Regions from separate parts of the Promicromonospora vindobonensis genome, predicted to be linked through region 1. Evidence: predicted binding sites of a transcription regulator. Region 1 holds the regulator's gene; each other region holds the start of a gene.
The links. Region 1 encodes LexA, which represses DNA repair genes until DNA is damaged. Its sites were predicted from a motif close to TCGAACANNTGTTCGA; they were not measured.
Positions count from the first base shown of each region.

Region 2: ACFS27_RS00820 (HNH endonuclease signature motif containing protein) is a predicted target of LexA. The motif match lies at 2,950-2,965, and genes of this name have one in related genera.
Region 3: ACFS27_RS19495 (HNH endonuclease signature motif containing protein) is a predicted target of LexA. The motif match lies at 2,453-2,468, and genes of this name have one in related genera.

Region 1 covers NZ_JBHUOG010000002.1:1,783,932-1,788,456, forward strand. The annotation lists gene ACFS27_RS21210 (TetR/AcrR family transcriptional regulator) at 1-111, opposite strand, end outside; gene ACFS27_RS21215 (DUF4386 domain-containing protein) at 197-760, shown strand; gene ACFS27_RS21220 (DUF5302 domain-containing protein) at 884-1,117, opposite strand; gene nrdR (transcriptional regulator NrdR) at 1,268-1,738, opposite strand; gene ACFS27_RS21230 (LysM peptidoglycan-binding domain-containing protein) at 1,858-2,304, opposite strand; gene lexA (transcriptional repressor LexA) at 2,496-3,311, shown strand; gene ACFS27_RS21240 (L-lactate dehydrogenase) at 3,402-4,391, opposite strand; gene ACFS27_RS21245 (ATP-dependent DNA helicase) at 4,401-4,525, opposite strand, start outside.
Region 2 covers NZ_JBHUOG010000001.1:167,936-172,460, forward strand. The annotation lists gene ACFS27_RS00810 (DUF6596 domain-containing protein) at 1-211, shown strand, start outside; gene ACFS27_RS00815 (hypothetical protein) at 496-696, opposite strand; gene ACFS27_RS00820 (HNH endonuclease signature motif containing protein) at 779-2,905, opposite strand; gene ACFS27_RS00825 (GNAT family N-acetyltransferase) at 3,087-3,539, shown strand; gene ACFS27_RS00830 (O-acetyl-ADP-ribose deacetylase) at 3,536-4,063, shown strand; gene ACFS27_RS00835 (response regulator) at 4,074-4,525, opposite strand, start outside.
Region 3 covers NZ_JBHUOG010000002.1:1,386,793-1,391,317, reverse strand. The annotation lists gene ACFS27_RS19500 (GntR family transcriptional regulator) at 1-625, shown strand, start outside; gene ACFS27_RS19495 (HNH endonuclease signature motif containing protein) at 669-2,402, opposite strand; gene ACFS27_RS19490 (ABC transporter permease) at 2,605-3,366, opposite strand; gene ACFS27_RS19485 (ABC transporter ATP-binding protein) at 3,378-4,199, opposite strand; gene ACFS27_RS19480 (DUF4097 family beta strand repeat-containing protein) at 4,346-4,525, opposite strand, start outside.

The DNA of each region.
Region 1 (4,525 bases):
GGTCACCGCGGCGAGCCCGTCCGCGTCGGCGAGCGCGACGGCGGCGTCGAGCACCCGCTCGCGACTCAGCGGTGCGCGGCGGGCGACTCCCCCGGTGTCGGTCTCTGGCACGGCATCCCCCTCTGATTCATTGACGGCACGCTCTCGCACCTCTACCGTACAAAGTACCCTTACTTAGTACGGTTGGAGCAACCTCATGTCTCACCGTCAGGCCGGCAGACTCGCCGGCACCCTCTTCCTGGCAGTCTTCCTCCTCTACGGGGTCGGCAGCACGCTGGCACCCCAGCCGGCCGGGCTGACGCTCATGGTCCTCAACTCGGCCGGCGTCGCGACGATCGGGGCAATCGCGTTCCGACTGTTGCGGACCGCCGCCCCCCGGACCGCCCTCGTCTACGTGCTCGCGCGGATCACCGAGGCCGTCGCGCTCGCGATCGGCGTCCTGTTCCTGGCGGGCGGGAACGCCGAGGCGAACCAGGCCGCATATGTGGCGGCGATGGTCGTGCTGGGCGTCGGCAGCGTGCCGTTCTGCCTGGCCCTCGCGAGGCACCGCGTCGCCCCACGCTGGCTCAGCATGTGGGGCGTGGTTGGGTACGTCCTGCTCGCAGTCGGTGTGGGGCTGGATTCCGCCGTCCCCGGCGCCGGTGTCGCGCTGGCCGTCCCGGGGGGCCTCTTCGAGCTCACCCTGGGGGTGCTGCTGCTCGTTCGCGGCTGGCCTACCCGCGCACCCACGGTCACGCCATCGGTGGCGGCCACGCAATGACCGCTACCACGGTCCAAAGAACCTGGGCTTCGCTCGTTCAACGAACGAACCCGCAGCTCGGTGAGCAACACAAAGGCCGCTGACCAGGTCAAACACCTGGTCAGCGGCCTCCACCACCGAGGATCAGCCGGACTTGCGGCGGAACATCTTCTGCACGGGGCCGGTCGTCTCCGAACCGTGCACCGCGCCGGTGTTCACGTCGCCGGCTGCGGTCCGGTGCTGCGCCGAGTTCTTGCGGTCCAGCGCCTCCTTGAACCGTGCCTTCGCGTCCTTGCTCGGCGCGGTCGGCACCTTGGGCTCCTCTACGCCCTCGGCTTCGACCTCTGCCGCCTCGGCATTGGGCTTCTCGTCCGTCACACCGATCACCTCCTCTTGTTTCGGGGGTCCCTCGATCGGGTCCGTCGCCGCCCAGCCTGCACTACCGCACAACCAGGTGCCAACATTTTTGGGCACGGTCGAGCCGCCCGGCCAGCGGCGCCCGGCCGCGCGGCAGCTCCACGCGGGCCCTCAGGCCTGCGCGGCCGCCCGTTCGGCGCGCTCCGCGCGCAGCGAGGTGATGGCGCTCTCGAAGTCCTCGAGCGAGTCGAACGACTGGTAGACGCTCGCGAACCGCAGATAGGCCACCTCGTCGAGCTCCCGCAGGGGGCCAAGGATCGCGAGGCCCACCTCGTACGCGTCGATCTCCGCGCTACCGTTGCTCCGCAGCGTCTCCTCGACACGCTGGGCCAGGATGGCGAGGTCGTCGTCGCTCACCGGACGCCCCTGGCACGCCTTGCGCACACCAGCCGCGACCTTGTCGCGGCTGAAGGGCTCGGTGGCGCCGGACCGCTTGACCACGGACAGGCTGGCCGTCTCCACGGTGGTGAACCGGCGGTTGCAGTTCGGGCACTGGCGCCGGCGCCGGATCGACAGGCCGTCGTCGGCGGTCCGCGAGTCCACCACGCGCGAGTCAGCATGGCGACAGAACGGGCAGTGCATGCTCACTCCTGCGTGGTCGACCACCGACCGGAGGCCTCCGGTCGCGCCCCGACCGTAAGCGGGCAAACCACCCCCATGCAACATCGCCGCGCCATTTGACGGCGAATTGTGGTCTCTCGTCACTCCTTGGGTAGGAGCAACAGCTCTCCGACCCGCACCGTGCCCGACGACATCTCGTTCAGGTCCTGGAGCCGGGCGACCGCGTGCCGGACGTCCTCGCCCGGCCTCGCGATCTCCGTGGCGTAGCCCCAGAGCGTCTCACCCGGCTGCACCGCGTGCACCCGGACCTCCGTCGGTTCGCCGGGGGAGCTGGCGACGGCGGTCGCACCCCAGGTGATCATCGGCGCGAGCAGGAGCATCGCCAGCAGCACGAGCGCCGCGCGGCCGCGCCTGGTGAGCCGCAGGCCGGCCAGGCCCAGCCGGTCGGCGATCGTGCGCTCCCGGGCCGGCCGGTACGCCGGGGCCGCGGCCGGCCCGGACGCCTGTGCATACGCCCGGCCGTACGGCGGCACGAACGCCTGTCCATACGTCGGGGTGTACTGCCGCAGCGGGATCACGTCCCCCATGGCCCCTCCTCGAAGAGTGACTGAGCTCTTGTCGTTCATACAAGCGTTCGTCGAACGCCCGTACCATTGTGTAGCACGGGACACCGTCCGATGTCGAGACACGCTCGAACATTCGTTTGAGCCGAGCGAGTTTGTGATCTAGAGTGGGTCGCGCATGGGAGAACATTTGTCGGAACGGGAGGGGCACGGGCATGACGGGACGGGACGGGACCAGCGACACGAGAGCCGTCGACACGGCGCTCTCGGGTGTCGCCACGCTGGACGCGCCGGGCGACAAGGCGGTCGCTGACGTACACACGATCTCGCCGACAGACCGCCTCACCGAACGGCAGCGCCTCGTGCTGGACACGATTCGGCAGTCGTTCGAGACGCGGGGCTACCCGCCGTCGATGCGTGAGATCGGCGAGGCCGTCGGGCTGGCCAGCCCGTCGAGCGTCAAGCACCAGCTCCAGATGCTCGAGAAGAAGGGCTTCCTGCGTCGCGACCCGAACCGGCCGCGCGCGATGGAGCTCGTCGAGCCCATGGCCGAGCAGGTCGACAAGCCGACACGCGGCGAGATCCACTGGCCCGAGCCGCGCCGTAGCGGCCAGGTCCACTGGGGTGGCTCGGTGCCCGACGACGCCAGCACCCCGCCGCCGTCGTACGTGCCGCTCGTCGGCCGGATCGCGGCCGGCGGGCCCATCCTTGCCGAGCAGGTCGTCGAGGACGTCTTCCCGCTCCCCCGCCAGCTCGTCGGGGACGGCGAGCTGTTCCTCCTCAAGGTCGCCGGTGACTCGATGGTCGACGCCGCGATCTGCGACGGGGACTGGGTGGTGGTGCGGCGGCAGAACGTTGCCGAGCAGGGCGAGATCGTCGCGGCCATGATCGACGGCGAAGCCACGGTCAAGACGTTCAAGCAGGCGGACGGGCACGTCCTGCTGCTGCCCCAGAACCCGGCCTACGAGCCCATCCCGGGCGACGAGGCGCAGATTCTGGGCCGCGTGGTAGCGGTGCTCCGCAGCCTGTAGGGGCCGGACACGCGCGACGAGAACGGGGTTGTGTTCCTGCTGGGTCTCCAGCGGAGCACAACCCCGTCGTCGTCTCCCCCTGGCCCGTCCTCAGAAGCCGAAGCGCTTCTGGACCGCCCGCACGCTGTCCGCCGAGGTACGCAGGCCGGCCAGCTCCTCGTCGGACATCGGCACCCGCACGTTGTCCGTGACGCCGCGCCGGTCCACGAGTGACGGCACGGACAGGCAGACGTCGCTGATGCCGTGATAGTCGTCCAGCAGCGAGGACACCGGCATGATCCGCCCCTCGTCCTTGAGGACAGCCTCGATGATGCGGGTCCCGGCCAGACCGACGGCGTAGTTGGTCGCCCCCTTGCCCGCGATGATCCGGTACGCCGAGTCGACCACCTCGTGGTGCACCTCCGCGCGCACCGCGCCGTCGATCGGCGGCCTGCCGCCCAGCGGCGCCCAGTCCAGCAGCGGGACACCACCGATAGTCGCGGAGCTCCAGAGCGCGATCTCCGAGTCCCCGTGCTCCCCTGCGATGTACGCGTGCACGTTCCCGACGGCCACACCGCAGCGCTGGGCGAGCACACCACGCAGCCGCGACGAGTCCAGGACGGTGCCGCTGCCGAACAGCTGCTCACGCGACAGACCGGAGATCTTGAGCGCCGCGTAGGTCACGACGTCCACGGGGTTGGTCACCATCAGGTAGGTCGCGTCCGGCGCGACGTCCACCAGCCCGGGCAGGATCTGGTGCATCAGCCCGATGGTCGCCTCGGCGAGGTCGATCCGGGTCTGCCCGGGCTTCTGCTTCGCCCCGGCCGTCACAACGACGACGTCCGCCCCCGCGCACACCGCAACGTCGTCCGAGCCGACCACCTGCGCCTGGGGGGTGAACATCAGACCGTGCTGCAGATCGAGCACCTCCGCCTCGACCTTTGCCCGGTTCACGTCGTGGAGGGCGATCGTCCGGGCCGAGCCCCGGGTGAGCGCGGCGAAGGCGAGGGTCGAGCCGACCGCCCCTGCACCCACTACCGCCAGCTTGGTGGTGCGTGAGCCGGACGGCTGCGCGCCCTGGACGTCCGAGAGGGCTGACATGTGTCCAGGCTATGTGTCGAGCCGCGCCAGCGCGGCGCGGACAAGCGCCGAATCCGTGGTGGGCCAGAACCCGGGCATCGAGCGGGTGAGGAACGAGGCGTACCGCGCGGTCGCGAGGCGTGGGTCCAGGACCG
Region 2 (4,525 bases), on a different contig from region 1:
CGACGGCGGAGACCTCGGCCCGGTCGAACGCGACCTCGAAGAGCTGGTCGCCGACGGACCGCCGTATGCCGCCCGGGACGCCAGCCTCGCCCTCGCGGACCTGGCCCGGCGCACCGGCCGGACCGACGAAGCGGCAGGCCGCTACCGTGAGCTGCTCGACGTGCTTCCGACCGGTCCGCTGCGCGAGTTCTGCCGGCGGCATGCCGGATAACCTGCACCAGCTGCTCCCCCGACCGCCAGTTCCCTCGGTCTCGTGAACATGGGCCAATGGCCAATGGGCTCGCCGGGGAACTCGCACGCGATGATCGTGGCCAGGATGGCCCGCAGCGCAGCATCGGCCTGATGGTGCGGCTCTCGTGCACCGTCGCGCCCGGCTGCGGGATCGCCCGCGCACGGAACCGGACGCGCAACTCGTCGGTGAGGCCCACGAGGTCCTCATCCCTGTCCTCCTCCTACGACGGCGGCACGTGGTCCACGACATCCGCCGGCACGCCCTCATTGATCGCCCCTGGGCTCCGGCCGAGTGCCCCACCGCACGAGGACGACCCTGGCGAGCCTAGGCACCGCGTCGATCGCAGCCACGACGGCGTCGACGTGATCGCTCAGATGGACGGCCGAGCGGCCGTCGTCCACCGACTCCAGGCCCGGGAGCGTCAGCGCCCGCACGGTGTGCCCGGCTGCCTCCAACGGAGGCACGACCTCGCCCCACGCCGAGCCATCCCGCCAGAACCCTGGGATCAGGATGCTGCTATGTGGGCTCACCGACCGTGGCCGCCCGTCAGAAGGGTGGCTGGCCCGGGTCGTGCGGTGTTGTGGGGTTGGTCGGTGTCGGGTCGGTCGGTACGGCTCCGGGTTCGGTGGTCTGGTAGCTGCGGGGTAGGTGTTGGCCGGTCAGGGCGTGCAGGGTGAGGTCGTGGCTGGTGTCGGGGTCGATGTGGTCGAGGTCGATGTGGGTGTCCAGGACGGTGGGTGGTCGGGTGTGGGTGCGGCCGGTGGGGGTGGTCCAGGTCGTGACGCCGGTGAGGGGGTCGCGGACGATGCCCCAGCCGGCGTGGGTCTTGAGCAGGTGGTGCTTGCGGCACAGGGGGTGGAGGTTGTGGGCGTTGGTCTGTCCGCTGTCGTTGCGTTCGTTCCTGTGTTCGTGGTCGAAGGGTTGGATGTGGTCGAGGTCGCAGCGGGTGGCGGGGGTGTCGCAGCCCCACAGGAAGGTGCAGGTCTCGTCTCTGGTCTCGACCGCGGTGCGGAGGACCTTGCCGGGTTGGTAGGTGGTGGTGGAGTAGTCGGTCAGGATCCCGGTGACGGGGTCGGTCAGGAGGCGTTGCCAGGTGGCGTCTTGGGCGATCAGGCGGGCGGTGTCGGCGGGGATGGGTCCGTAGCCGGTCAGGTGTCCGGGGGCGTCGTCCAGGCCGAGGAGGGTGGAGGCGGGGACGGTGACGCGTACGACGGGGCGGGTCGGTGTGATCCGCACCGGCCGCACGATCTCTTGGACCACGACCTGGACGGGCGCCCGGCCACCACAGGTGCATACGGACACGTCGGTGTCTGTGCTGGGGGCGTGGGCGGCCTCGGTGTCGTCGGCTGCCTCGTGGGCGGTACCTGCACCGCCGACGCTGCTGTCCTCAGCGCCGCTCGCCGCATCGTCGTGCGGACCGCTGCTCGCACCGGTGCCCGTCGCTCGGCTGTCGACGCCCGTGCCCGTCGTCGTGCCCGTGCTCGTGCTCGCGCCCGTGGTCGTGGTCGTGCCGGCGGTGGGATGCGTGCCGTGGTCGGTGTCGCGTGCTACCTCGTGGTCGGTGCTCGTGCTGGTGGTGTCGTCCGGCTCGTTGTCGTCGGGCTCGGTGGTGTCGGTGTAGCGGTCGGCGGGGAGGAGGCGGCCAGTGATGATGCCGGTCAGGGAGTCGGCGCGCAGCTGTCCCAGGGTGCGGTCCTCACCGGTGGTGTGGCGTAACTGATGGGCCATGTCGTCCACGACACCCCACACGGCGGCGGCGTCGACGGCGGGGAGGTAGGCGGACAGCCAGCCCATGTCGTTCTCGGCGCGGTCCAGCTGTACGCACCGGCGTTGTGCTTCCGTGCGTGCGGTCTGGGCGGCGCCGTGGCGGGCTTTGGCGAACGCGAGCATCCGGGTCTGTAACCATTTCCAGGTTCGGTGGGGTGCCTGGGGCAGGTACCGGGCGATGGCCTCGGCCCGTTCGGTGGCGGTGAGCTGTGCTGCGGACCGCAGCAGGGTGTGGGCCTTGCGGACGTCGATGCGTCCGGTGATCAGTGCGGTGATCACGCTCGGGTGCTGGGCACCGGCCTGCGCCCGGACCACGACTTCTGCGGCTTCGGACTCGGTCACGACGAGCTCGCTGGTGACCTGGGCGACCAGAGAGTTGTGGGCCAGGGCGTGGGACTCGCGGGTGGCGCGTTCGGCCACGACCTGGGCCTGGAGACCAGCGGCCCAGGACTGCAACCGCCCGCACGCCGTGACGAGGTCACCGAGCGCGTCGTCCGACAGCTCACCCAGCACACTCGAGCCCGGCAGGCCCGGGTCCTCGCCCCGGCCGTGGTCGAGGTTGCCGTCCACGTCGATCGCCTCCGCGACCACCCGCGCCAACCGCGCTCCCGGCACACCCCGCACCGCCTCCTGCAGAACATCCTCCGGCCACACCGCCACCGGCATGCCTTCCGGCAGCCGGCCGCCCGGCGCACCTTCCGGCGCACCATCCAGCAGATCGTCGGGTGCTGCGTCCGGCCAACGGTCGGGCGGGGCGTTGAAGACCCAGGCTGGAACCTCGTCGTGCGCCACGACGCGCACCTCCACCCCGTCCCGCACCACGAGCTCTCCCAGGACCGGGTTGTCGCCGGCCAGGTCCTCCAGGAGCACGCTGCTCAGACCCGGGTAGCGCTGACCATCGTCCATGACTCCACCCCTCCACCTATACGCTATTTCACCATGCCATCATCTCGGACACCTGTTCGACAATAGAGGCGACCACCCACACCGGCCACGGCTTCTGCCATCCGCAGAAGAAGGTGGCGAACGCTCCTCACTGCCGGAATTCCCTCGGCCGGTGTCGGTGTCCGGTGGTTGACTCCAGCCCATGAACGACGTCTCGACCTACGAGTTCTCCACCGACCCTGACCGCATCGACGCCACCCGCGTGCACGAGCTCGTCTCCCGGCACACCTACTGGGCCAAGGACCGGCCGCGCGAGGTCATGGACACCGCCATCGCGGGTTCCCGGCCCTACGGCGTCTTCCACACCGGCACGGGCGAGCAGGTGGCGTTCGCACGCGTCGTGACCGACGGCGCGACGTTCGCCTGGCTCGCCGACGTCATCGTCGACCCCGCCCTGCGCGGGCTGGGGATCGGCAAGCTCCTGGTAGCAGGCGTCGTCGCCGACATCGAGCCGCTCGGGCTCCGCCGCACGCTGCTCGCGACCGCCGACGCCCACGGCCTCTACGAGCAGTTCGGCTGGGTGCCTGTCGACGACGGGTACACCTGGATGGAACGCCGGGGCCTGGGAGCCGGGGCCAAGGGGGTCGGCGCATGAGCATCTCCGTCGAGGTCGGCGACCTCACCCACGTGGAGGCAGACGCCGTCGTCAACGCCGCGAACTCCCTGCTCCTGGGTGGCGGAGGCGTCGACGGCGCCATCCACGCAGCGGCGGGCCCGCGCCTGCTGGAGGCGTGCCGCAGACTGCGCACGACCTCTCATCGGGAGGGCCTGGACGTCGGCGACGCCGTCGCCACCCCCGCGTTCGACCTGCCCGCGGCGTGGGTGATCCATACGGTCGGGCCGAACCTGCACCGAGGCCAGGACGATCCCGCCCTGCTCGCGTCGTGCTTCGCCCGGTCGCTCGACGTCGCCGCGGAGCTCGACGTCCGATCGGTCGCCTTCCCCGCCGTCAGCGCCGGCGCCTACGGCTGGCCGGTGACCGACGTCGCACGCATCGCCGTGCTGACCTGCCGCGGCTGGCTCGCAGAGCATCCAGCGAGCAGCATCGAGAACATCCGGTTCGTGGTCCTCGACGAACGGGCGCGGGAGGTGTTCGAGACCGCCCTGGACGCCGCGTGACGGACGGCGGTCAGTCCCGCCGCGCCCGGGGCGAGACGAGCCCCGCCTGGTAGGCGAGCACGACGAGCTGCGCGCGGTCCCTGGCGTGCAGCTTGGTCATCGCGCGGCTCACGTGGGTCTTCACGGTGGTCGGACTGAGGACCATCCGTTCGGCGATCTCGTCGTTGCTGAGCCCGTGCGCCACCAGGGCCACCACCTCCCGCTCCCGGTTGGTGAGCAGGTCGAGCCCGCGCCCGGAGAGCACGTCGGGCGGGCGGGCCACGAACTCGCTGATCAGCTGCCGGGTGACCGACGGTGAGAGCAGCGCGTCCCCGCGAGTCACCACCCGGAGCGCCTGCAGCAGGCTTGCCGGGTCGGTGTCCTTGAGCAGGAACCCCGCAGCGCCGGCGCGCAGGGCCCGGAACACGTGCTCGTCCAGGCCGTAGTTCGTCAGCATCACGACCCGCACGTCACACAGCCGGT
Region 3 (4,525 bases), 400 kb from region 1:
CGCCTCCCTGTCGGAGAACGAGCTCGCCGCGTCCCTCGGCGTCAGCCGCACGCCCGTGCGTGAGAGCCTGATCCTCCTCGGCGAGGAAGGCCTGGTCCGGGTGTTCCCCAAGGTCGGGTCCTTCGTGTCCCGGGTCGACGCCGAACGAGTCGCTGACGCGCAGTTCCTCCGCGAGGCGGTCGAGCTGGCCGCGTTCGACGACATCCCGGAGACGCTCGACCCCGACCTGCTCGCCGAGCTGCGCGCCAACCTGGAGCAGCAGCGAGAGGCGCGGCTCGACCTCGAGAAGTTCTTCGAGCTCGACGAGGCGTTCCACCACGGGCTCCTGCGCCTCAGCGGACACGGCAGGGCCTGGTCCACGGTCGTCGCCGCCAAGGGGCACCTGGACCGCGCACGCCGCCTCGGCCTGCACGAGACGAACGGCATGGGCCGCTTCGTCGACGAGCACCACTCCATTCTCGACGCGGTGGTGGCCGGGGACATCCCGAGCGCGCGCGACAGTCTGCGGGCCCACCTCCGCGCGGTGTTCGACGACATCGAGAAGACCCGACGGCGCTCGCCGGAGCTCTTCGCCACGGACGACGGTTCCGTGCCGGTGCGGCGCAGCATCGCGGTCTGGGAGTAGCTGGCTCCCCCCGGCGCGGGCTGTTGGCGTGGTCTGGGCGGGGTCAGGCGGCTTCGGCCTCGGGTGGGGGTAGGGCTTCGACGGGTTCGGGTACCTGGATGCGGTGCCCGGAGGCGTCGGTGAAGGCCCACCCGGTCTCCAGCAGGGCGCTGGGGACGGCGTCGGTGCTGCCGGTTGCGCTGGGGTCGGCGGTGGGCTTGCCGGTCCAGTGCATGGTGATGCCCCGGGTGTCGACGAGCTGATGGTGGTACCAGCACAGCAGGGCGCTGTTGGTGACGGAGGTGTTCCCTCCGTGCGCCCAGTGGGTCACGGCGTGGTGGACCTCGCATCTCGATGGCGGCTGATCACATCCCGGGAACACGCAATGCTGGTCCCGCGCGATCACCGCGCGGCGCATCTGGCCGGTCACGGTGCGCTGTGCCCGGCCGACGTCGAGCACGGCGCCGTCGGGCCCGAACACGATCCTGGTGACGGCACTGTCGCACGCGAGCCGCCGGATCAGCGCCCGTGGGGCGCGTCCACCGGTCTCGGTGAACACCGGGCCACCGGCTGACAGCAGCCCCGACACCGTCATGGTGCCCACTGCGCCCGCGCCCGTAGCTGTGACCGGCCCAGCGCCGGTGCCGGTACCTGGTGTGCTCGGGCCGGTGTCCGGTGCGGCCGCGCCCGTCGCGCGGCCCGGTGCTGTGCGGCCGGGACTGGTCTGTCCGCAGGTGACGCACAGGCCGTCGCGGGTGCGGGTGGCCTGGGTGACGAACTCGGTCCAGGACACGGTCACGTTCAGGTGTGGCGGTATTGCCGCGCCGGGTGAGGCTTGGTTGGTGTCCAGCACCACGCGGGCCGCGTCCGCCAGGCCCTGTGCCCGCCGTTGTGTCGACGAACGCGCGTCCTCGGCCGAGGGTGCGCCCATGACCGCGTTGATCGCCGCGGTGACGAGTAGTCCGTGCACGTCGGTCAGGAATCCGGCGACGTGGTAGCCGCCGAACGTCTTGGCCAGGTCGAGGAACTCGCCCTGGGCGGCCTTGTCGTCGTCAACGTCGTCGGTGTCCGGGTCGGTCACGGTCGCGAACCGGCGCGCCACCACCCGGAACTGGTCCGCGTTCAAGGAGCCGGCCTCGCGCAGGACCAGGCCCTCCCCGGTCACCAGCGTCCCGTCCGTGACCGCGCCCTCCAGCACCGCGGTGACCTGTTCACGGGTACGACTGCCGTCCGGGTCGTCGACCGGGTCAGGCAAGTCGACCGCGACGGTCTGGACGAACAACTCGGGTGTCGTCGTCTCACCCGTGCGGGTGTCGATGAGCCAGGCCAACGCATCCTGACGGGTCTCGCTCGTCGGCGCGACCTCCGTCATCACCCGCGCATGATCCACACCCAAGGTCCCCGCCACCAGACGCTCCCTGGTGGCCGGTAGTGCGGTGGCCAGGCGGCGCGCCATCGTCATGTCCTTGCCCGCCGTGCACGCTGAGATGCCCTCACGTACCCGCAGCCAGGTCGTGAACGCCCGCGCCATCCCACCCGAACGCCATGATCCCTCCGCCTCGATCCTGGGCAACAACGTGTACCGCGCCCCGTCCAGGCGGCCGGTCAACCGACGAATCCGGGTGTGCGCCTGCATCAACCGCGTGACGCTCGGCGCGTCCCACCCATCCAGCACCTCCGGGTCGGTCAGGACTGCCAGATCGTCCATCACGTCCTCGAACCGGGCCAGCACGTCCTCCAACACCCCAGCAGCGGGCGGCCGACCGCCGGCCGCACTGCCGTTCGTCGACTGCTCCACCGGTCACCACCCGCTCTCCTAGGCTCCTCATCTTCACCACGACCATCATCTCGAACAGTCGTACGCATCGCACGTCCAGGTCGAAATCTGTGGATAGCCCTTCACGGCCTCGCGGGCGTCGCCGCCGTCGCCGCGAGTCCTCGGTCGCACACCGGGCGGTGTGCGGCCGAGGACCCTGGTCGAGCGTTGTGTGCCGGTGGTGTCAGGCGATCCGGCGCCGGTAGGAGGCCATGGCGAAGCCGTAGGCGACGGCCAGGATGCCGACGCACCAGGCGAGGGCCACCCAGATGTCGGTGCCGACCGGCTCCTGCGCGAGCAGGTCGCGGATCGTGTCGACGATGGAGGTGACCGGCTGGTTCTCGGCGAACCACCGCACCGGGCCGGGCATGGTCTCGGTGGGTACGAACGCCGAGCTGATGAAGGGCAGGAAGATCAGCGGGTAGGAGAACGCGCTCGCGCCGTCGACGGTCTTGGCCGACAGGCCCGCGATGACCGCGAGCCAGGTGAGGGCCACGGTGAACATGATCAGGATGCCCGCGACGGCGAGCCAGGCCAGCACCCCTGCTCCTGAGCGGAAGCCCATGAGCAGGGCCACCAGCACGACGACGGCCACCGAGATCAGGTTGGCGACCAGCGAGGTCAGCACGTGTCCCCACAGGACCGCCGAGCGGGCGATCGGCATGGACTGGAACCGCTCGAAGATGCCGCCCTGCATGTCGAGGAACAACCGGTAGGCGGTGTAGGCGATGCCCGAGGCGATGGTGATGAGCAGGATCCCTGGCAGCAGGTAGTTCACGTAGCTGCCGGTTCCGGTGTCGATCGCGCCGCCGAGCACGTAGACGAACATCAGCATGAGGGCGATCGGTGTGACCGCCGTCGTGATGATCGTGTCCGGGCTGCGCATGATGTGGCTCAGGGACCGTCCCGTCAGGACGGCGGTGTCACCGAAGAAGTGCTTGCTCATGGTCGTGTTCCTCACTTGTCCGAGCCGGCGGGGCTGCTGGTCGTGGTGCCGGTCTTGCCGGCGGTGCCGTTGTCGCCGACGACGGCGAAGAAGACGTCCTCGAGGGTCGGCTGCTTCTCGACGTACTCGACCTTCGCCGGGGGCAGCAGGGCCTTGAGCTCGGACAGGGTGCCGTTGACGATGATGCGGCCCTGGTGCAGGATCGCGATCCGGTCGGCGAGGTGCTCGGCCTCGTCGAGGTACTGCGTGGTGAGCAGCACCGTCGTGCCGTTCCGGGCGAGCTCCTTGACGGCCTCCCACACCTCGATCCGGGCCTGGGGGTCCAGACCGGTGGTGGGCTCGTCGAGGAAGATGACCGGCGGGTTGCCGATCAGGCTCATGGAGATGTCCAGGCGGCGGCGCATGCCGCCGGAGTACGTGGCGGCCTTGCGCCCGCCGGCGTCGGTCAGGGAGAAGCGGGCGAGGAGGTCGTCGGCGATCTTGCCGGGGTTCTTGAGGTGGCGGAGCTTGGCGACGAGGATCAGGTTCTCGCGGCCGGTCAGGACCTCGTCGACGGCGGCGAACTGCCCCGTGAGGCTGATCGACTCGCGGACGTCGGCGGCCTGGGTGGCGACGTCGAAGCCGTTGACGCTCGCGGTGCCCCCGTCGGCCTTGAGCAGCGTGGCCAGGATCTTGACGACGGTGGTCTTGCCGGCTCCGTTGGAGCCGAGCAGCGCGAAGATGCTGCCGCGTGCGACCTCGAGGTCCACGCCCTTCAGGACGTGCAGGTCCTTGTACGACTTCTCGATGTGCTGTACCCGGATCGCGGGCTCGCGACCCCGTTCGGTGGCCATGCTCATGGGCTTTTCCTTCTCTGGAGAGACGGGTGGGACGGTTTTTGGGTAGGGGGTAGCCATGGAGGTGGTTCGGGCGGTCCCAGGACCGGCGACGGCGGTCCGGTGGTTCAGGTCGGCTCAGGCCCAGGCGGGCCGGGCCGGGCTCAGGGGCGGCGGACGATGATGTCGCCCCAGCCGGTGCTGGCGTGGATCTCGGCGGTGGCCTCGTTCTCGACAGGCCCCTCGGTGGGTGTGAGCTGGTTGCGGACGGTGCCGTGCTCCGAGGAGACGTCGAGCCAGGCCGCGGTGCCCTCTGGAACGTCGACCTCGATCGAGCCGTAGGA